Regions from separate parts of the Comamonas sp. C24C genome, predicted to be linked through region 1. Evidence: riboswitches for the same ligand, from Rfam matches in the RefSeq annotation. Region 1 holds a riboswitch; the other holds the start of a gene.

Region 1 (9,853 bases):
AGCCCGTACCGTCAAAGCGGTGCACGGCCACGGGCGCGCTGCGCGGGAACCAGCGCCAGGTGGCCCACAGCCCGATAAGGCCCACAGGCACATTGATCCAGAAGATCCAGTGCCAGCTGGCGTACTCCACCATCCAGCCGCCCAGGGTAGGCCCCAGCAACGGCCCGACCTGGCCGGGAATGGCGATGAAGCTCATGGCGCGAATGAACTCGCCACGCGGATAGGTGCGCAGCACGGCCAGCCGCCCCACGGGCAGCATCATGGCGCCACCCACGCCCTGCACCACGCGTGCCGCGATCAGAAACGGCAGGCTGGGCGAGAGCGCGCACAGCACCGAACCCAGCACAAACAGGCCTATCGCCCAGCCATAGACGCGCCGCGTGCCAAAGCGGTCGGCCACCCAGCCCGTGGCCGGAATCAGCATGGCCGTGGTCAGCGCATAGGCCACGATGACGGACTGCATCTTCATCGGGCTCTCGCCCAGCTCGGTCGCCATGGCCGGCAACGCCGTGTTGAGAATGGTCGCGTCCAGCGACTGCATGAAAAAGCCTATGGCCACCAGCCACAGCAGTCTTTCTTTGTGGGGGGCACTATGGTGCGTGACGGGCATCTCACCCATGGGCAGCTCCGGAACAAGGCGGCAATAAAAAAGCCGCTGACTCGCAGCGGCTTAAGCAATATGCGAACGCCAGACCAGAGCGGCCGGCGCGCAGACAATCATTCGACTCAGACCGAGAAGCTGGAGCCGCAACCGCAGGTGGTCGAGGCATTGGGGTTCTTGATCACGAACTGGGCACCCTGCAGATCTTCCTTGTAGTCGATCTCGGCGCCCACCAGATACTGATAGCTCATGGAGTCGATCAGCAGCGAGACACCATTCTTGGTCATGGTGGTGTCGTCGTCGTTGGTGATCTCGTCGAAGGTGAAACCGTACTGGAAACCGGAGCAGCCACCACCTTGCACAAAAACGCGCAGCTTCAGATCGGGATTGCCTTCTTCGGCAATCAGATCGGCCACCTTGGCAGCAGCGCTGTCGGTGAAGACGATGGGGGAAGGCATTTCGGTGGTCGTGGTTTCAGCAACGGCGCTCATGGCATTACTCCGTAGTTTCTTGATTGCCTGAAATGGTACAGCAAGGGGCTCGGGAATACCGGCCGTATCTCTTTGTCGCCAGTGCAAGTGGGGGCTTTGCGCAAGCGCTGGACAAGGCTGCGGCCGCCCATGAAAAAACCGCCAGGAATTTGCATTCGAGGCGGCTTTTCCTGAAAAGACTCCGAAGAGTCTTTCCTGCAGGAGAAACGGATTAACGCTTCGAGAACTGCTTGGCGCGGCGTGCGGAGTGCAGACCGACCTTCTTACGTTCGACTTCACGAGCGTCGCGAGTCACGAAGCCGGCTTGGCTCAGTGCAGGCTTCAGAGCTGCGTCATAGTCGATCAGGGCACGAGTGATGCCGTGACGGGTTGCACCGGCTTGACCGGATTCGCCGCCGCCATGGACGTTCACTTGAATGTCGAAAGTCTCCAGGTTCTCAGTCAGAACCAGGGGTTGCTTTGCGATCATGATGGAGGTTTCGCGACCGAAGTACTGCTGAATGTCCTTGCCATTCACAGTAATCTTGCCGGAGCCCTTCTTCAGAAACACGCGAGCGACGCTGGACTTGCGACGGCCTGTGCCATTGTTCCAATCACCAATCATCTAGGTCTCCTTAGATTTCCAGAGCCTTAGGCTGCTGTGCGGTATGGGGGTGCTCAGCACCGCCGTAAACCTTCAGCTTCTTGATCATGGCGTAGCCCAGAGGACCCTTGGGCAGCATGCCCTTGACGGCCTTCTCGAGAGCACGGCCAGGGAACTTGGCTTGCAGGTCGCGGAAGTTGGTAGCAGTGATGCCACCGGGGAAACCGGAGTGACGGTAGTACACCTTGTCCAGGTTCTTGGTACCAGTGACCTTGAGCTTGGAGGCGTTGATGATGACGATGTAGTCACCGGTGTCAACGTGAGGTGTGTAAATGGCCTTGTGCTTGCCGCGCAGACGGAGTGCCACTTCGCTGGCGACACGTCCGAGCACCTTATCGGTGGCGTCAATCACAAACCACTCGTGTTGCACCTCAGCGGGCTTTGCGCTGAATGTAGACATGAGTTTTCTCTTTCAAGAGGGTTTGGCGGTCCCTTTTCCGCGGTCGGTGCTTCTTCTTGAAAAAGACAGGTCTTTTAAAGGAAGCCTCTTAGGCGGGGTTACTCGGACCAATTTAAACTTGGCCCAAGCCTTCGCCGCGGGAACCATAAAATCGCTGCGAAGCCCGCCATTATACAAAAACGCCAGAATCTGCGTGTTTTCGTGCAGCAGCCTGTTGTGAAACAGCCCCTAGCGCCTGTTTCTCCCTCTGCACCCAGGCGCCGACAGCCTTTAAAGACCACAGGGTAAAAAGTGCTGTTCCCCTCTTGCCCTGCTGGTTACCATCCATCTCTATGTTCAGTTACCGCCACGCCTTCCATGCAGGCAATCACGCCGATGTGCTCAAGCACACCGTTCTGATTGCCACCGTGCAATACCTCACGCAAAAAGAGGCTGCGCTGACGGTGCTCGACACCCACGGCGGAGCCGGCCTGTACCGCCTGGACGGCGACTACGCCAGCAAGAGCGGCGAGGCCGAAGAAGGCGTGCTGCGCCTGGCTGCCGCCAAGGAAGCCGAGCTGGCTCCGGTGCTGCAGGACTATCTGCAGATGGTGCGCCGCTTCAACCAGGGCAATGCCATCCGCAACTACCCCGGCTCGCCCTTCATCTCCCAGGCGCTGCTGCGCGGCCATGACCGCCTCAAGGCCTTCGAGCTGCACCCCACGGACATGCGTTCGCTGACCGGCAACATGGCCCAGCTGGAAGTCCGGCGCCAGGTCGCCATCCTGCACGAGGATGGCTTCGAAGGCGTGAAGAAATTCCTGCCTCCGCCCTCGCGCCGCGCCTTGCTGCTCTGCGATCCGAGCTACGAATTGAAGACCGACTACGGCCGCGTGCTGGATATGGTGACGGACGGCCTCAAGCGCTTTCCCACCGGCACTTACGCCGTCTGGTACCCCATCATCCCGCGCCCCGAGGCCCATGATCTGCCCAAGCGCCTCAAGACCATGGCCACCAAGGCCGGCAAGAGCTGGCTGCATGCCACGCTCACGGTCAAGAGCAACAAGACCTCCGAGCGCGGCGGCCTGCCCGCCAGCGGCATGTTCCTGATCAACCCGCCCTTCAATCTCAAGGAACAGCTCAAGCCCGCCATGCCGCAGCTGGTCAAGCTGCTGGGCCAGGACAGCAATGCAGGATTCACGCTGGAGTCGGGCGGCTGATTGCGGCCGCAAAGGCCGTGAATGCAGCCCTATCCCAAGGGCACGTTTCCGGAAATCAGCGCTTGCGCTTGGCGGTCTGTGACACCTTGCGCGTGGGCTGCTTAGCGGACGCCGCGCGCGTCTTGGCGGCGGCAGCACCCTGCGCCACGCTGGGGTGACGCTTTCGGCTCGACGCATTGAGCGTGGCCGGGCACTCGTCTTCGTCGGCCTCCAGCTGCCACAGCTCCACAGGCTTGATGCCCAGGCCCAGCATGCCCAGCTCCTGGGCTGCGGCCTTGCTCAGGTCGATGACGCGGCCGGGCGCGAAGGGGCCGCGGTCATTGATACGCACCACCACGCTCTTGCCGGTCACGGAGCTGCGCACGCAGACACGTGTTCCGAAAGGCAGGGTCTTGTGCGCTGCCGTCATGTCCATGCTGTCAAAGCGCTCGCCGCTGGCCGTCTTGCGGCCATGGAACTGCTCGCCATACCAGGAGGCCAGGCCCGCCTGGTCGCTTTCGCGAGGAGGGCTCAGCTCATACTTGTTGCTGTCTTCGGGCAGGTCTGCCTTGTCGGCATCCGCAGGCTTGTTGGCCTTGACGCCCAGGCCTTTGTCGCGATAGTTGCTGCGCGCATAGGCGTCGGGCAGCAGGGGGGCGGAGACCGTGGGCTGCGCGCCCTTTTTTCGGGGCTGGCTCTGAGCGACGGGGGCCTGTTCCTCGGGCTTTTCCGGCAGTGGAGCGCAACCGGCCATGGTCGCGGTAACGACGGCAAGACCTATCCACTGACAACAACGCAAGCGCCAAAATTTCGGTTGCACGGGCGCAATCTCCTTGAAAGCTCAAGTGAGAGCCGCCCAAGACCGGCCGCCTCGCGGCCGGCAAGCTTTTGGCTTACAGACCCAGACGGTCGCAGATCTCCAGAGTGGCGACGCTCTGGTTCATCGTATAGAAGTGCAACCCGGGAGCACCCTGGCTGCGCAACTGCTCGCATAGATGAGTCACGACATCCAGACCGAACGCACGAATGGAAGCGGTGTCATCTCCGAACGCCTGCAGACGCAGACGAATCCAGCGCGGAATCTCGGCACCACATGCATCCGAGAAGCGCATCAGCTGTGTAGAGCTGGTAATCGGCATGATTCCTGGCACGACCGGCACGTCGAGCCCCAGAGCCCTCACCTCATCGACAAAGCGCATGTATGCGTCGGCATTGTAGAAGTATTGCGTGATGGCGGAATCTGCACCAGCGCGCACTTTAGCAACAAATGCGTCCAGATCGCTGCGAGGGGACTTTGCTTGAGGGTGAGTTTCGGGATAGGCGGCAACTTCGATGTGAAACCAGTCGCCGAACTCCTGGCGCACGAAAGCCACCAGATCGCTGGCGTACTGGAACTCGCCGCCCAGGCCGTAGCCGCTAGGCAGGTCGCCGCGCAAGGCGACGATGCGCTTGACGCCCATGGCCTTGAGTTCGTTCAGCTCGGCGCGCACTTTTTCATGCGTGGCGCCGATGCAGGAGAAGTGCGAGGCCGCGCCCACACCCTCGTTCTGGATGTCGCGCACCATGGTGAAGGTGCCGGCCTGGGTGGAGCCGCCCGCGCCATAGGTCACGGAGCAGAACTCGGGCTTGCGCGCATACAGGGCCTGGCGCACGCCCACATGCTTGGCAGCGCCTTCGGGCGTCTTGGTGGGGAAAAACTCGAAGCTGACGGGAAAGCTCATGGCGGTCTATGTCTCTGAATCCTGGGTCATGGGCGGGCTCCGAAGGCTCGGCACCCGCCACGCTCTTGTGCTCAGCGCGGCTTGCGCTGTTTGCTCAGCGCTCGTTTCGCTTTTTCTGCTTGCTGCGTGCCGGGCCGGGCTGGCCGAAGCTGGCCACCTCGGGGTCTTCATACAGCTCCTGCTTGGCGCGCTGGGCCTTGATGTCGGCACGCGAAGGGCGCTTGGCGGCCGCCTTGACGGCCGGCCTGGCCGCAGCCGCTTCGTCTGCAACGACGGGGGCCGGAGCCTTGACTTCTGCGCCCTGCTGGGCCCAGACGAAGAATTCGTGATTGCCGTCGCCGCCCTCAATGGGCGAGTCCAGCCACTGCTTGACGCTCAGCCCCAGATCGCCGAGGCAGTCGCGAATGCGCTTCTCGACCTCGGCGTACAAGGCCGTGTCGCGCACGATGCCGCCCTTGCCGATCTGGCCGGGCTGCAGCTCGAACTGGGGCTTGACCAGCATCAGCAACTGGCCATGGGGCTTGAGCAGCTGCACCACGGCAGGCAACACAAGGGTCAGCGAGATAAAGGACAGATCGCCGGTCACGAAATCAAATGCCGGGGTGATGTCGATATTCTCGGTGCCGGGCTTGCGGCGCAGTTCCACCGGAGCCAGACCTTCGGCCCGGGCCTTGGCCTTGGCGGCGCGCTCGGCCTTGAAGCTCTCGACATCCTGCTCCTTGGCATCGTCGCTGTCGTCATAGTCCTCATCGACCTGACCGCCGTTGCGCATCCAGGCATAGGGGGCGACGGGCTGGGTGTCGTTGTCCTCTTCTTCCTCGATGACTTCGCACAGCGCCTCGTCGCAGGCCTTCTCCAGCAGCTCGGGCGTCAGCGCGCGGGCATTGAAGCCCTCGACGCAGACCACGCGCTCGTCATTCTTCAGGCGCTCGTGCAGCTGGCCGTGGCCCACGTCGAGGCCGATGACCTGGGCAGCACCGGCCTGCAGCAGGCAATCGGTGAAGCCGCCCGTGCTCTGGCCCACGTCCAGACAGCGCAAGCCCTTGACGCTCAGGCCGGTCGCGGCCAGCGCGCCTTCGAGCTTGAGCCCGCCGCGCGAGATGTATTTGGCCTCGGCGGCGTCCAGCAGCTGCAGCTCGGCACCAGCAGGAATGTCATCGCCGTTCTTGGCCACTTTCTTCCAGGGCGCCAGCGGCGTCAGCCGCCACTCCACACCCGAGGCGATCAGGCGCTGGGCCTGGGAACGGGTGGCAGCATGACCTGCTTCAACCAAAAAAACATCTGCGCGCATAGCGTCGCTTCCTTTGAAATAAACCGGCGCCAGGCGCTGCACAAAGGTGCAGCGGGCAAAGAAATCTTTTTAGATAGCTGCTTTCGCTTGATACAGCTTGATTTCAGATAAATATTCATCTGAAATCAATACATAACGTGCGCAAGCAGCTATCAATAAAACCACGACGACCTCGATGCTGGCGCTATCCACACCAGTAACAGCGAGCAAGCGCCGCCGCGCAGCAAGGGCTGCCCCAGCGAGGCTGTCGTCCCCCTCCGGCGAAGCCAGAGAGGGGGAAGGCGCAAAGCGCCTCAGGGGGAGTTAATAGCGATACGTTTCAGGCTTGTAAGGGCCTTCCTTCTTCACGCCGATATAGGCGGCTTGCGCTTCGGTCAGCTCGGTCAGCTGTGCGCCCACCTTCTTCAGGTGCAGGCGGGCCACCTTTTCGTCCAGCACCTTGGGCAGCACATAGACCTTGCCCACCTCGTAGGCGTCGGGGCGGGTGAACAGCTCGATCTGCGCCAGGGTCTGGTTGGCGAAGGAGTTGGACATCACAAAGCTGGGGTGACCGGTGGCGCAACCCAGATTCACCAGACGGCCCTTGGCCAGCAGAATGATCTTCTTGCCATCGGGGAAGGTGATGTGGTCAACCTGGGGCTTGATCTCTTCCCACTCGTACTTCTCGATCGATGCGACATCGATTTCGTTGTCGAAGTGACCGATGTTGCAGACGATGGCCTCATCCTTCATCGCGACCATGTGCTCGTGGCGGATGATGTCCTTGTTGCCGGTGGTGGTCACGAAGATGTCGCACTTGTCGGCGGCATATTCCATGGTCACGACCTTGTAGCCTTCCATGGCGGCCTGCAGGGCGTTGATGGGGTCGATCTCGGTCACCCACACTTGCGCACGCAGAGCGGACAGCGCCTGGGCGCAGCCCTTGCCCACGTCGCCGTAACCGGCGACCACGGCAACCTTGCCGGCGATCATCACGTCGGTGGCGCGCTTGATGCCGTCCACCAGAGATTCGCGGCAGCCGTACAGATTGTCGAACTTGGACTTGGTCACCGAGTCGTTGACGTTGATGGCGCGGAACAGCAGGCTGCCGTTGGCGGACATTTCGTTCAGACGGTGCACGCCGGTGGTGGTCTCTTCGGTCACACCCAGAATCTGGGCCGACTTGCGGCTGTACCAGGTGGAGTCCACGGCCAGCTTGGCCTTGATGGCGGCGAAGACGATGCGCTCTTCTTCCGAAGTGGGGTTGGCCAGCACGGACAGATCCTGCTCGGCGCGCTTGCCCAGGTGCATGAGCATGGTGGCGTCGCCGCCGTCATCCAGGATCATGTTGGGGCCTTCGCCTTCGGTGCCCTTGGCGCCGAATTCAAAGATGCTGTGCGTGTAGTTCCAGTAGTCTTCCAGCGACTCGCCCTTGATGGCGTAGACAGGCACGCCGGTTTCGGCGATGGCGGCAGCAGCGTGGTCCTGGGTCGAGAAGATGTTGCACGAGGCCCAGCGCACTTGCGCGCCCAGAGCCGTCAGCGTCTCGATCAGCACGGCGGTCTGGATGGTCATGTGCAGCGAGCCGGTGATGCGCGCGCCCTTCAGAGGCTGGGCAGCGGCGAACTCCTCGCGCACGGCCATCAGACCGGGCATTTCGGTTTCGGCGATCCTGATTTCCTTGCGGCCCCAGGCAGCCAGGGAAATATCGGTAATGGCCGAATCAGCGGGGTTGAAGCGCACGGCAGCGTTCATGGTTTTCTCCAAATCTTGAATGAAAAACCACGTTCTGCAGCAGAGGGGGAATAAACCGGCTCACCGCACAGAAAGCGTGGGCGAGCGTCGTTGCGGGATGAAATCCGAGCCTCACGCCCCGCGCAGACCAGCTCATGGCTGGCTGGGGAACGCTGCAACGCTCCTCGGATGGACGGAGATTATAAAGGAATCAGCCTTCCAGTCCCACCAAGCGATAACCCACTTGCAACTCGGTTACCAGATGCCGGGGCTGGGCCGGATCGCTCTCTATCTTCTGGCGCAGATTGGCCATGTGCACGCGCAGATAGTGAGGGCGGTCCAGATACTCCGCCCCCCAGACCTGCAGCAGCAGCTGGCGGTGCGTCAGCACCTTTCCATGGCCGGCAATCAGGGTCGCCAGCAGACGGAACTCTATGGGCGTCAGGTGCACGGCCACTCCGTCGCGCTTGACATCGTGCGCCGCCAGATCCACCACCACCGTGCCGAAACGCGCACAGCTGCCGGGCTTGTCTGCCGCTGACGCCTGCTGGCGGCGGCGCAGCATCACGCGCAACCGGGCCAGCAGCTCGGGCACGCCAAAGGGCTTGGTTAGGTAGTCATCGGCACCAGCGTCCAGCGCCGCCACCTTCTCTTCTTCCCGCTCGCGCGCGGACAGGACCAGAATCGGCAGCTGGCTCCAGCTGCGCAGCTCGGCAATCACGCTCTTGCCATCGGCATCGGGCAGGCCCAGATCCAGCACCACGGCATCGGGCTGGCGGCTGGCGGCCTCGATCAGGCCGCGCCTGGCAGTTTCGGACTCGAACACCTGCCAGCCTTCGTCCTCCAGTGCCAGGCGCACAAAGCGGCGGATGCTGGCGTCGTCTTCAATCAGCAAGATGCGGGGTGCGGCGCTTGTCATGTTCGGATTTGCATGTGATGCACGGGATTGTCGGCTCATTCGTCCATGGCCGGCTGCTCGGGCACTGGCAGCGAGATGCTGAAGACGGTGCCCGGCCCCGGCTCAGCCTGTGCCACCTGCAAGCGGCCGCCATGGGCCTGCACGATGCGCTGCGCCAGTGCCAGGCCGAGCCCCATGCCGAACACGGCGCTCTCCGCCTGCCCGCGGGTAAAGGGTTCGAACAGCTGCTCGGGCGACAGATGTACCGGCAGGCCCGGCCCGGCATCCTGCACGCTCAGCACGCAGTCGCTGCCCAGCACGCGCGCGGCCACGGTGATGGTCGTGCCCTCAGGCGTGTATTTGATGGCGTTGTCCAGCAGATTGACCAGCACCCGCTCCATGAGCACGGCATCGAGCTGCAGCAAGGGCAGCCCGGCCGGCATCGAGGTCTGCAGCACATGAGCTGCCAGTCGCTCGCGCATCTGCGCCAGCGCACTGCCGACCAGCTCGTCCACCGGCAGCCATTCCCGCTTGAGCTGCACGCCGCCCTGCTGCAGCCGCGCCATGGCCAGCAGGTTGTCCACCAGCTGCTGCAGCGCCTGGGCCTGATTGCGAATCTGCAGCAGCATGTGATGCGCCGGCCCCTGGGGCGCATGCGGCAAGGCCGCCTGGGCGGCTCCCAGAATGCCCGTCAGCGGCGTGCGCAGATCGTGCGAGACGGCCGAGAGCAAGGTGTTGCGCATGCGCTCGCCCTCCATGGCGATCTGGGTCTGCTGCGCCACTTCCACAAAATGCACGCGCTCCAGCGCCAGCGCGATCTGGCTGGCACAGGCATCGAGCAGACGGCGCTCCTCCGGCACCCGCAGTTTCTGCGGCGCGCGCAGCTGCAGCACCAGCACGCCGCGCGAGCGCACGGG
Region 2 (9,853 bases), on a different contig from region 1:
CCATAGGCCTGGCGCCCGAGCTGCAGACGCAGGACGAGGTGCTGCCTGACTGGAAGGCACTGTGGCCCGATTTGCCTGAAGACAGCTATGCCACGGCCGATGCGCTGTGGTGGTCGCGCAAGCTGGGCACGGCCCAGGCCCGGGGCGCCGACGTGGCAGTGCTGATGCGCGAGGCCGCCGATGCGCGTGCCGTGCAGAGCGCGCTGGCGCGCAGCTGGAACTGGTGGCCCGCCGATCGCGCGCCGCGCTACTGGAAGTCCGGCGGCCCGGGGCGCAATGCCGCGCTGCTGCATGTGCCGCTGCCCGAGGACGGCATTCGTCAGGGCTTGAATCCGGTGCCTGCGCCGGCCACTGTCTTCAATCTGCGCAATGCCGAGGCCGAGATCGCCTTGCGCATAGGCCGGGAGGTGAGCGCAGAGCAGGCCGCAGCCCTCGATTACGACAGTGCGCTGGCATTGGTGGACGCCGTCTGCGTGGCCGTGGAATGGGTGGATGTGCGCTGGCGCGACGGCACCAAGGCCCCGGCCCTGGCCTTGCTGGCGGACGGCCAGTGCCATGGCGGACTGGCGCTGGGCGAGTGGCAGAGCGCTTCCGTCATCGCCGGGCGCGACTGGGCGCAGCAGCTGTGCACGGTGACCGTGAATGGCGGCTCGCCGCAGCGCTTCACCGGAACGCACAGCCTGGGCGATCCGGCCTGGCTGCTGGTGGACTGGCTGCAGCATGTGGCGCGCGAATACGGCAGCGTGCCTGCCGGCACCGTGGTGACGACAGGAACCTGGTGCGGCTGCATGCCGCTTCAGGCCGGCGATCGCTTCGAGATGGAGTTCGACGGCCTGGGCGCACTGGGCTGGCAGTTCTGATCCATCCTGGCGGCATAAAAAAGGAGCTTCTACCGCTTGTTGATGAATGATTTCAGATACTTTTTATTCTGAAAGTCATTGATCACAAGCGATATAAGCTCTTTTTATGAGAGCGAAGCGCAGTGCCGATGTCTGCTGGCTGCGGGCGCTGTCCGTATCACCGGACCTGGATGTGATCCAGCCCCGGTGCGCCGGGCGGGTATTTCAGTTCCAGATTGCCCAGCACCTCGCGCAGCACCGTGGCCACCATCAGATTGCGGTGGGTCTTGGAGTCGGCGGGCACAATCGTCCAGGGCGCCCATGGCGTGTGCGTGGCAGCCAGCAGCCGGCCGTAGGCCTGCTGGTAGTCGTCCCACTGGGCGCGCACCTTGAGGTCGTTCTCGTCGAACTTCCAGTGCTTGCAGGGGTCGTCCAGCCGCTGCTGCAGCCGCTCGCGCTGTTCGTCCTTGCTGATGTGCAGCATGAACTTGACGATCACCGTGCCGGTCTCGCTGAGCATGCGTTCGAAGTCGTTGATCTGCGCATAGCGCTGGGTCTGCTGCTCGGGCGTGAGCCAGCCGTTGACCACGGGCACCAGCACATCCTCGTACTGGCTGCGGTTGAAGAGCACGATCTCGCCCGCCCCCGGCGTCTGCTGGTGGATGCGCCACAGGTAGTCGTGGGACTTCTCCACCTCGGTGGGCGCCTTCCAGCCCACGGAGCGCACGCCCAGCGGCGACATGCGACCGAAGACAGCGCGCAGCGTGCCGTCCTTGCCGGCCGCGTCCATGCCCTGCAGTATGACCAGCAGCTTGAAGCGCCGGTCGGCATAGAACAGGTTCTGCAGTGCGTCCAGCTCCTCGGCCAGGGCTTCGACGCCGGCCTTGTCCTGGGACTTGCTGCCGCCCGAGAAGGGCTTGGCGCCGGGATCGAACCCGGCCAGCTCGCAGCGCCCGGCCTTGACGGCAGCGGCGCCCGGTTGCAGGGCCTTCCAGCGTTCGCGCAGCGCGGCATCGCTGCTGGTGAAGATCGATTGCGGCATGGGCGGCGGCCCTCAATGGTGTGACGAAGCGTCCAGCCTAGCGCATGGCCGGCGGCTGCTCAAGCGGCGGCCGACCCGCACGGGCGTGGCGCATTCAGTCCATGTGGATGCCGCGCTCGTTGATCAGTCGTGTCCAGCGCTGGCTTTCTGTTTGCAGGTGACGCGCCGCTTCCTCGGGCGTGGAGCCGACGACCTCGGCGCCTATGGCCTGGAAGCGCTCGATCACGTCGGGCTGCTTCATGGCGGCCACAAAGGTCTGGTTGAGCTTCTTCACGATGGCCGGCGGCGTGCCGGCGGGCATGAAGGCGGCGAACCAGGGCGAGACTTCATAGCCCTTGATGCCGGCTTCCTCCATGGTGGGTACGTCGGGCATGCTGGTCGAGCGCTTGGCCGTGGTCACGGCCAGCGCGCGCAGCTTGCCCGACTGGATGTGGGGACGCGCCGAGGTGATGGAGTCGAACATGTAGTTGACCTGGCCGCCCAGCAGGTCGGAGACGGCGGGGCCCGATCCCTTGTAGGGGATGTGCAGCATGTCCACGCCCGCCAGCGAGGTGAAGACTTCGCCGGCCAGGTGGATGGAGGTGCCGTTGCCGGCCGAGGCATAGGTCAGCTTGCCCGGCGCGGCCTTGGCCGCGGCCACCACGTCGGCCACGCTCTTGATCTGGGGCTGGGTGGAGTTGGTGACCAGGATGTTGGGCACCACGGCCAGCACGCCCACGGGCGCGAAGTCCTTGATCGGGTCATAGCTGAGCTTGCGGTACAGCGGCTTGTTGGTGGCCATGCCGATGGAGGTGATCATCAGCGTGTAGCCGTCGGCCGGGGACTTGGCCACGAAGTCGGCGCCGATGTTGCCGCCCGCGCCGGGGCGGTTCTCGATGACGAAGGGCTGGCCCAGCGTGCGCGCGGCCTTCTCACCCAGGGTGCGGGCGATGGCATCCATGGCGCCGCCCGGCGGGAAGGGCACGATCCAGCGAATGGGTTTGCTGGGCCAGTTGGCCTCGGGCGTCTGGGCATGGGCGGCGGAGGCCAGGGCGCTCAGGCCGAGGACGGCGGGCAGGGCGGCGAGGGTGCAGAGAAGGCGGCGTTGCATGGTGGATGTCTCCTGAAGATGAATGTTGTAGTTGGTGCGGTGTCAGCGGACTGAAGGGGCAGGCGCAGACACGGGGGCGGATGAAGCTGCGGCAGCGAGGTCGATGTGCGTGGGTTGCAGGCCCTGGCGCGCGCGGTCGAAGCGGTCGAGCTGGGCCGGATCCACTTCCACGCCCAGGCCGGGGCCGTCGGGCAACTGCAGGGCGAAGTCGGCAATCGGCATGCGCTCGGTCACGATGTCGTCCACCAGCAGCTGGGGGCCGAACAGTTCGCAGTTGTGGTGGCGCCCGCCCAGCGTGGCGAACACATGGGCCGAGGCGGCCGAGCCTATCGAGGTTTCGAGCATGGTGCCGCCGTACCAGCCGATGTCGGCGGCCTGGGCGATGGCGGCGACCTGGCGCGTGCGCAGCAGACCGCCGTGCTTGGCGACCTTGAGCGAGAACACGTGGCAGGCCTGCTCGCGCGCCAGGCGCATGGCGTCGTGCGGCGTGCACACGCTCTCATCGGCCATGACAAGGGCAGTGGACGGCAGCGTGGCCGTGAGCTCGCGCAGCGCGGACACGTTCCACTGGGCCACGGGCTGCTCGATGAGGCTGACGCCGGCCTCGATCATGGGCGGCAGAAAACGCCGCGCCGTGGCACCGTCCCAGGCCTGGTTCACGTCCACGGTCAGCGTGGCGCGGCCCTGCAGGCCGCGCGCGATCTGGCTCACGTGGGCCAGATCGGCCTCGGGCGCTCGGGCACCGATCTTGAGCTTGAAGATGCGGTGGCGGCCCTGGTCCAGGCGCAGCTGGGCCTCGGCCAGGTCGCGTTCCACATCGCCGCTGGCCAGCGTCCAGGCCAGGGGCAGGCTGTCGTGCTGCTTGCCGCCCAGCAGCTGCCACACGGGAACCTGCAGGCTGCGTGCCACGGCGTCGAGCAAGGCCATTTCCACGGCGCTCTTGGCAAAGGCATTGCCGCGGCAGGCTAGGTCCATGCGGGCCAGACAAGCCTCGATGCGCGCGCCGTCCTGGCCCGCGAGGGCCGGGGCCAGATGGTTGGTGATGGCGTGGTAGATGCTCTCGGGCGACTCCTCGTTCCACGACGGGCCGCCGATGGTGGCGGCCTCGCCGAAGCCCGTGGCGCCGTTGCGCAGCCACAGCTGGACGATGACCGGGCTTTGGCGGTTGATGGCGCCGAACGACAGCTTGTGCGGGCGTATGGTGGGAATGTCCAGGATGCGCGCGGTAATGCGTTCGATGGGGAAGCTGGTGGTCATGGGCAAGAGGCCGTGAGGGCGGAAGGCGTTGGGGCGGGCAGCTGCATGGCTGCGATGGTCGCCAGCGTAAATCCATGAATGCTGTTGATCTACTGAATTATTTTTGAGGTATTGTTCGATGACATCGATGTATCTACCCGGAAGCCGCCCATGGAACTGCGCCAGCTGCGCTACTTTGTCGACATTGCCAAGACCGAGCACCTGACGACCTCGGCGCGCAATCTGTTCGTGACCCAGTCCACGCTGTCGCACGGCCTGCGTCAGCTGGAGGAGGAGCTGGGCATGGTGCTGTTCGAGCGCATAGGCCGCGGGCTCAAGCTCTCGCAGGCCGGCGTGGTGTTCCGCAACTATGCCGAGCGCGCACTGCACGAGATCGAGGCCGGGCGCATGGCGCTGGCCGATCTCAGCGAGCTGCAGACCGGCGCCCTTACCCTGGGCGTGATCCCCACCTTTCTCAACACCCTGGTCGCGCCGGCCGTGGCGGCCTTCACGCGCGCCTATCCCAAGGTCAACGTGGTGGTGCGCGAGCTGCTGGCGCCGCCCGTGGAGGCCGGCCTGCTCGACGGCAGCCTGGACCTGGGCGTGAGCTTTCATCCGCCGCAGCGCACCGAACTCGAGGCCTTGCCGCTGTTCGACGAACGCATGATGCTGCTGGTCAATCCCTCGCATGCGCTGGCCGGGCGGCGCACGCTGGCGGTCAAGTCGCTGGTCGACGTGCCGCTGGCGCTGCTGCCGCGCAGCTTCTACACGCGCAGTCTGATCGACAACGGCCTGCGCGACGCGGGCGTCACGCCCAGCCTGCGTGTGGAAATGGGCTCGGTGGAATCGCTGATCGCGCTGTGCCGCTGGGGCGACATGGCCACCATCGTGCCCGAGCGCGCGGCCCAGCAGGCCAGCGATATGGTGGCCATACACCTGGTGGGCCCGCAGCTGGTGCGTACGGCCGGACTGCTGTGGCGTCGCGGCAGCCATTACAGCGCTGCGGCGCGCGAGTTCGCGGCGCTGCTGGCGCCCGCGGCGCGCGCCAGCCTGGGGCGAGAAGCCTAGTGCCGCGCGCCGGGCTCAGCGGCCCGTGGGCTGCCTGCCCATGAGTTCCACAAAGCGCCGCGTGGCCAGGCCCTGGGGGCGCTCCTTGGACCAGACCCAGTCCACAAACAAGGTCGTGCCGTTGCTGAGGTTGAGCACGGGAATCTCCATCAGCGCGCCGCTGCCGATATGCGATTCCACCAGTCCCTTGGGCAGCCAGCCCCAGGCCAGGCCTGCGCCGATCAGCGATAGCGCTGCCTGGTGACTGTCCGTGCGCCAGAGCTGGCGTGCAAACACAAAGCGCGGATCGGTCTGCTGCGGGTCGCGGCTGGCCACCAGCACCTGGCGCGTGGCGGCCAGCTGCTCCACCGTGAGCTGCGGCGGTGCGGAGCGGCCCGGTCCATGCTCGGCCAGCGCCTGCTTCCAGGGCTCGAATTGCGGCGACATCACGGCCACCAGCGTCTCGCGGCCCATTTCCTGGAAACCCTCGCGCCCATCCATGGCGGGCCGCTCGAACACCAGGGCCAGATGGGCGCGGCCCGCATGCAAGAGCTCCAGCGCATCGACCTGAGGCGCCGCGAGCACCTCGATGGGCAGGGCCGGAAACTCTTGCACCAGCTGGTGCAGCGGCTCGCTCCAGTGCGTGGCCAGCAGCTCGGGGGCGATGGCCAGCGTCAGCCGCTCTTCCAGCCCTGCGTGCAGGCTCTGGGCCTGCCAGTTCAGCAGCTGCAGCTGCTCGGCCAGCAGGCGCGCCTGGGGCTCGAGTGCGCGGGCCGCGGCGCTGGGCACGGGCTCGCGTCCGCTGCGGTCGAACAGCTGCAGGTCCAGCTCTGCCTCCAGCTGGGCAATGGCCATGCTGACGGCCGACGGCACACGCCCCAGCTTGCGTGCAGCTGCTGAAAAGGAGCCGGCATCGAGCACGGCGAGAAAAAGCGGGACCTGGTCGGCGCTAAAGGGCATGGTGTCGATCTGTCAGAAAAATTGATAGGAACTGACTTTTATCTTCAATTTCCAGAACATACACTGCGGCCCATGTCTCAACAAGCCTCAGCGATGGCATCCGCTTCCTCCTCTGCCGCGTCTCTCAAAAATACCGCTGCCTTTGCAGCCCCCATCAAAGCCACGGGCCTCCAGGGCCCCAAGCGTCGCATCCTCTACGTGGGCTTGTACGAAACCATCGCCATCATCGTCTCCAGCCTGATCTTCATGGCCATCGGTCAGAAGGCCAGCGATTCCGGCGTCATGGCCGTGGCCGCCTCGGTGATCGCGATCTGCTGGAATCTGAGCTTCAACTACCTGTTCGAGAAATGGGAAGCGCGCCAGAGCGTCAAGGGCCGTTCCCTGATGCGCCGTGTGGTGCATGCCATCGGTTTCGAAGGCGGCATCGCCGCCATGCTGATCCCCTTGATGGCCTGGTGGTTCGGCATCTCGCTGTGGGAAGCCGCCGTCATGGAAGCTGGCCTGCTGGTGTTCTTCATGGTCTACACCTTTGCCTTCAACTGGGCGTTCGACCGCCTCTTCGGCCTGCCGGCTTCGGCCCAGGCTGTGGCGGCCTGATCCCGGCCTGACCTGCCTGTCACGCTTGCCCGGCAAGCGTGGGCAGCCATGAAAAAAGCGTGTTCCTGTTTACCGGGAACACGCTTTCTTTTTTGGGCCTGATGCAGCGGTCAGCGAAGAATGCTGAGCATGGCCTGCAGCACAAAGGCGTTGATGATGTCGATGAAGAAGGCACCGACCAGGGGCACGATCAGAAAGGCCTTGTGCGAAGGTCCGTACTGGTTGGTGATGGCCTGCATATTGGCCACGGCCGTGGGCGTGGCGCCCATGCCGAAGCCGCAGTGGCCGGCGGCCAGCACGGCGGCATCGTAGTTGCGGCCCATGATGCGGAAGGTCACGAAGGCCGCGTACAGCGTCATGACGATGGCCTGCGCGGCCAGAATGACCATCAGCGGGCCGGCCAGGTCGGTCAGCTCCCACAGCTTGAGCGACAGCAGCGCGATGGCCAGATAGATGGACAGCGCGGCATTGCCGAACACGTCGATGGCGCGGTCAAAGACCTTGAAGCCGAACATATAGTCCAGCACGTTGCGGATGACCACGCCGCCGCCCAGCGCCCAGACAAAGGTAGGCAGCTGGATGACTGTTCCCATGGTCAGGCCGGTCATGAATTCGGCAAAGGCCAGGCAGCCCGCGAAGAGGGCCAGCGTCTCCACCGCCGCATCGGCCGTGATCAGGCGCGGAGCCTTGTTGGGCGACTCGAAGTTGGCGACCGCGCTGCCTTCGCTCACGGTGGGCGCATCGGCGCGCAGCTGCTCGGACTCGGTCAGCGGCTGGGCCAGCTGATGGCGCGTGATCAGCCGCTTGGCCAGCGGGCCGCCCACCAGGCCGCCGATGATCAGGCCGAAAGTGGCGCAGGCAATGCCCAGGGTGGTGGCTCCCGTGAGGCCGTATTGGTTTTCCAGCACCGAGCCCCAGGCTCCGGCCGTACCGTGACCGCCCACCAGCGTGATGGAGCCCGCGACCAGGCCGATCAGCGGATCGAGTCCCAGCAAGGAAGCCAGACTCACGCCCACGATGTTCTGCATCATGATGAAGACGGCAATCACACCCAGGAAGAGGAACAGCGCAGAGCCACCCTCGCGCAGCTTGGCGAAGTTCGCGCTCAGGCCGATGGAGGAGAAGAACACCAGCATGAACGCCGACTGCAGGCTGCCTTCGAAGCTCAGCGCCAGTCCCGTGGTCTGATGCAGCATGAAGATGATGGCCGCCACGACCAGGCCGCCGGACACCGGCTCGGGAATATTGAAGTCTCGCAGAAAGCGGATATGTCTGGTCATGAGCTTGCCGAGCATGAGCACAAGCACGGCCATGATGAGGGTGTAGTACGCGCCGAAGGTCACGTTCATGAGGATCTCCAGGGGGTTCCATGCGACGGCCGGATTGCCTGTCCGCGAATGGCAGGCCATCGGCTGTGCATGGCTGAGCACATGGACCGGACATTTGCTGTCGATGGTGCCAAAGACTCAAAGATAGGGGCTGTAGGTGCTTGCCCACTCATGGCCGGCGGCCCGTCGGTGCCGGGCTGCTTGAGAGCAGGAAAGCGGTGTGCGTCATTCCTTGCGGATGCGCACCATGCCACGAATATGCTTGAAATGAGATGGCTACATTCGTGTTTTGCGAAATTACCTTTTACCGTGCTCCTGTTTCTGGAGTGCGCAAAGTCGAATCTGCTATAGCCATCCGCAGGCAGCGCGCCTCTGCCGCCAATGGGCAAAGCGCCTTGAAGCCCTGATTGCCCGCCCTCGCCGTAGAATGTCGGGCTTCACCCCCGAGGAGCGCTGCAGCCGGTCATCCCAGAGATGTTTGACCCGTCAGGCTCGGGGTGGCAGATCCGGTTGGCGATCTGCCCGTACTGACAACGGCGCTCACCTGTTTTCGATTCTGTTTCTGGTTTTCACACAGGTGAGCTGATGTCCGCTGCTACCCCTTCCACCGCCATTCCTCCCATGCGCCTGTCGGGCCTGGAGCCTGTCTTCATCGGCGATGAGACGCTGTTCGTCAACGTGGGCGAGCGCACCAACGTCACCGGCTCCAAGGCCTTTGCGCGCCTGATCCTGAACGAGCAGTACGAGGAAGCGCTGGCCGTGGCGCGCCAGCAGGTGGAAAACGGTGCCCAGGTGATCGATGTGAACATGGACGAGGCCATGCTGGACAGCAAGGCCGCCATGGTGCGCTTTCTGAATCTGATTGCCTCCGAGCCCGATATCGCCAAGGTGCCGGTGATGTTGGACAGCTCCAAATGGGACGTGATCGAGGCCGGCCTGCGCTGCCTGCAGGGCAAGGGCATCGTCAACTCGATCTCCATGAAGGAGGGCATCGAGGAGTTCAAGAAGCACGCCAAGCTGGTCAAGCGCTATGGCGCGCCCGCCGTGGTGATGGCGTTTGACGAAAAAGGCCAGGCCGACACCTTTGCGCGCAAGATCGAGATCTGCGAACGCGCCTACCGCATTCTGGTCGACGAAGTGGGCTTCCCGCCCGAGGACATCATCTTCGACCCCAACATCTTTGCCGTGGCCACCGGCATCGAAGAGCACAACAACTACGGCGTCGATTTCATCGAGGCCGTGCGCTGGATCAAGCAGAACCTGCCCGGCGCCAAGGTCTCGGGCGGCGTCTCCAACGTGAGCTTCTCCTTCCGCGGCAACGACCCCGTGCGCGAGGCCATCCACACCGTATTCCTCTATCACGCGATCGGGGCTGGCATGGACATGGGCATCGTCAATGCCGGCATGGTCGGTGTGTATGACGACCTGGAGCCACAGCTGCGCGAACGCGTGGAGGATGTGGTGCTCAACCGCCGCCCCGATGCAGCCGAGCGTCTGCTGGAGATCGCCGACAGCGCCAAGGGCGCGGCCAAGGACGACAGCAAGAAGCTCGAGTGGCGCGGCACGGCCGAGGCACCGAAGACCGTGGGCGAGCGTCTGTCGCACGCCCTGGTGCACGGCATCACCGACTTCATCACCGAAGACACCGAAGAGGCCTACCAGCAGATCGTGGTGCAGGGCGGCGGCCGCCCGCTGCACGTGATCGAAGGCCCGC

Evidence for each region. Region 1 has a riboswitch for S-adenosylhomocysteine ahead of ahcY (adenosylhomocysteinase). Riboswitches for the same ligand answer to the same signal wherever they lie in the genome.
Region 2: another riboswitch for S-adenosylhomocysteine. It lies ahead of metH (methionine synthase); the one in region 1 lies ahead of ahcY (adenosylhomocysteinase).

The regions. Positions count from the first base shown of each region.
Region 1 covers NZ_JBKFBC010000001.1:75,953-85,805, reverse strand. The annotation lists gene mdtD (multidrug transporter subunit MdtD) at 1-625, opposite strand, end outside; gene erpA (iron-sulfur cluster insertion protein ErpA) at 727-1,092, opposite strand; gene rpsI (30S ribosomal protein S9) at 1,304-1,696, opposite strand; gene rplM (50S ribosomal protein L13) at 1,707-2,135, opposite strand; gene ACLBXN_RS00345 (23S rRNA (adenine(2030)-N(6))-methyltransferase RlmJ) at 2,468-3,334, shown strand; gene ACLBXN_RS00340 (septal ring lytic transglycosylase RlpA family protein) at 3,390-4,067, opposite strand; gene metF (methylenetetrahydrofolate reductase [NAD(P)H]) at 4,207-5,034, opposite strand; gene ACLBXN_RS00330 (TlyA family RNA methyltransferase) at 5,129-6,325, opposite strand; gene ahcY (adenosylhomocysteinase) at 6,629-8,059, opposite strand; S-adenosyl-L-homocysteine riboswitch at 8,135-8,231, opposite strand; gene ACLBXN_RS00320 (response regulator) at 8,250-8,957, opposite strand; gene ACLBXN_RS00315 (DUF4118 domain-containing protein) at 8,993-9,853, opposite strand, start outside.
Region 2 covers NZ_JBKFBC010000009.1:113,365-123,217, reverse strand. The annotation lists gene ACLBXN_RS17030 (fumarylacetoacetate hydrolase family protein) at 1-860, shown strand, start outside; gene ACLBXN_RS17025 (PPK2 family polyphosphate kinase) at 1,018-1,881, opposite strand; gene ACLBXN_RS17020 (tripartite tricarboxylate transporter substrate binding protein) at 1,976-2,971, opposite strand; gene ACLBXN_RS17015 (muconate cycloisomerase family protein) at 3,014-4,228, opposite strand; gene ACLBXN_RS17010 (LysR substrate-binding domain-containing protein) at 4,379-5,275, shown strand; gene ACLBXN_RS17005 (LysR family transcriptional regulator) at 5,291-6,214, opposite strand; gene ACLBXN_RS17000 (PACE efflux transporter) at 6,308-6,811, shown strand; gene gltS (sodium/glutamate symporter) at 6,922-8,160, opposite strand; S-adenosyl-L-homocysteine riboswitch at 8,579-8,688, shown strand; gene metH (methionine synthase) at 8,725-9,853, shown strand, end outside.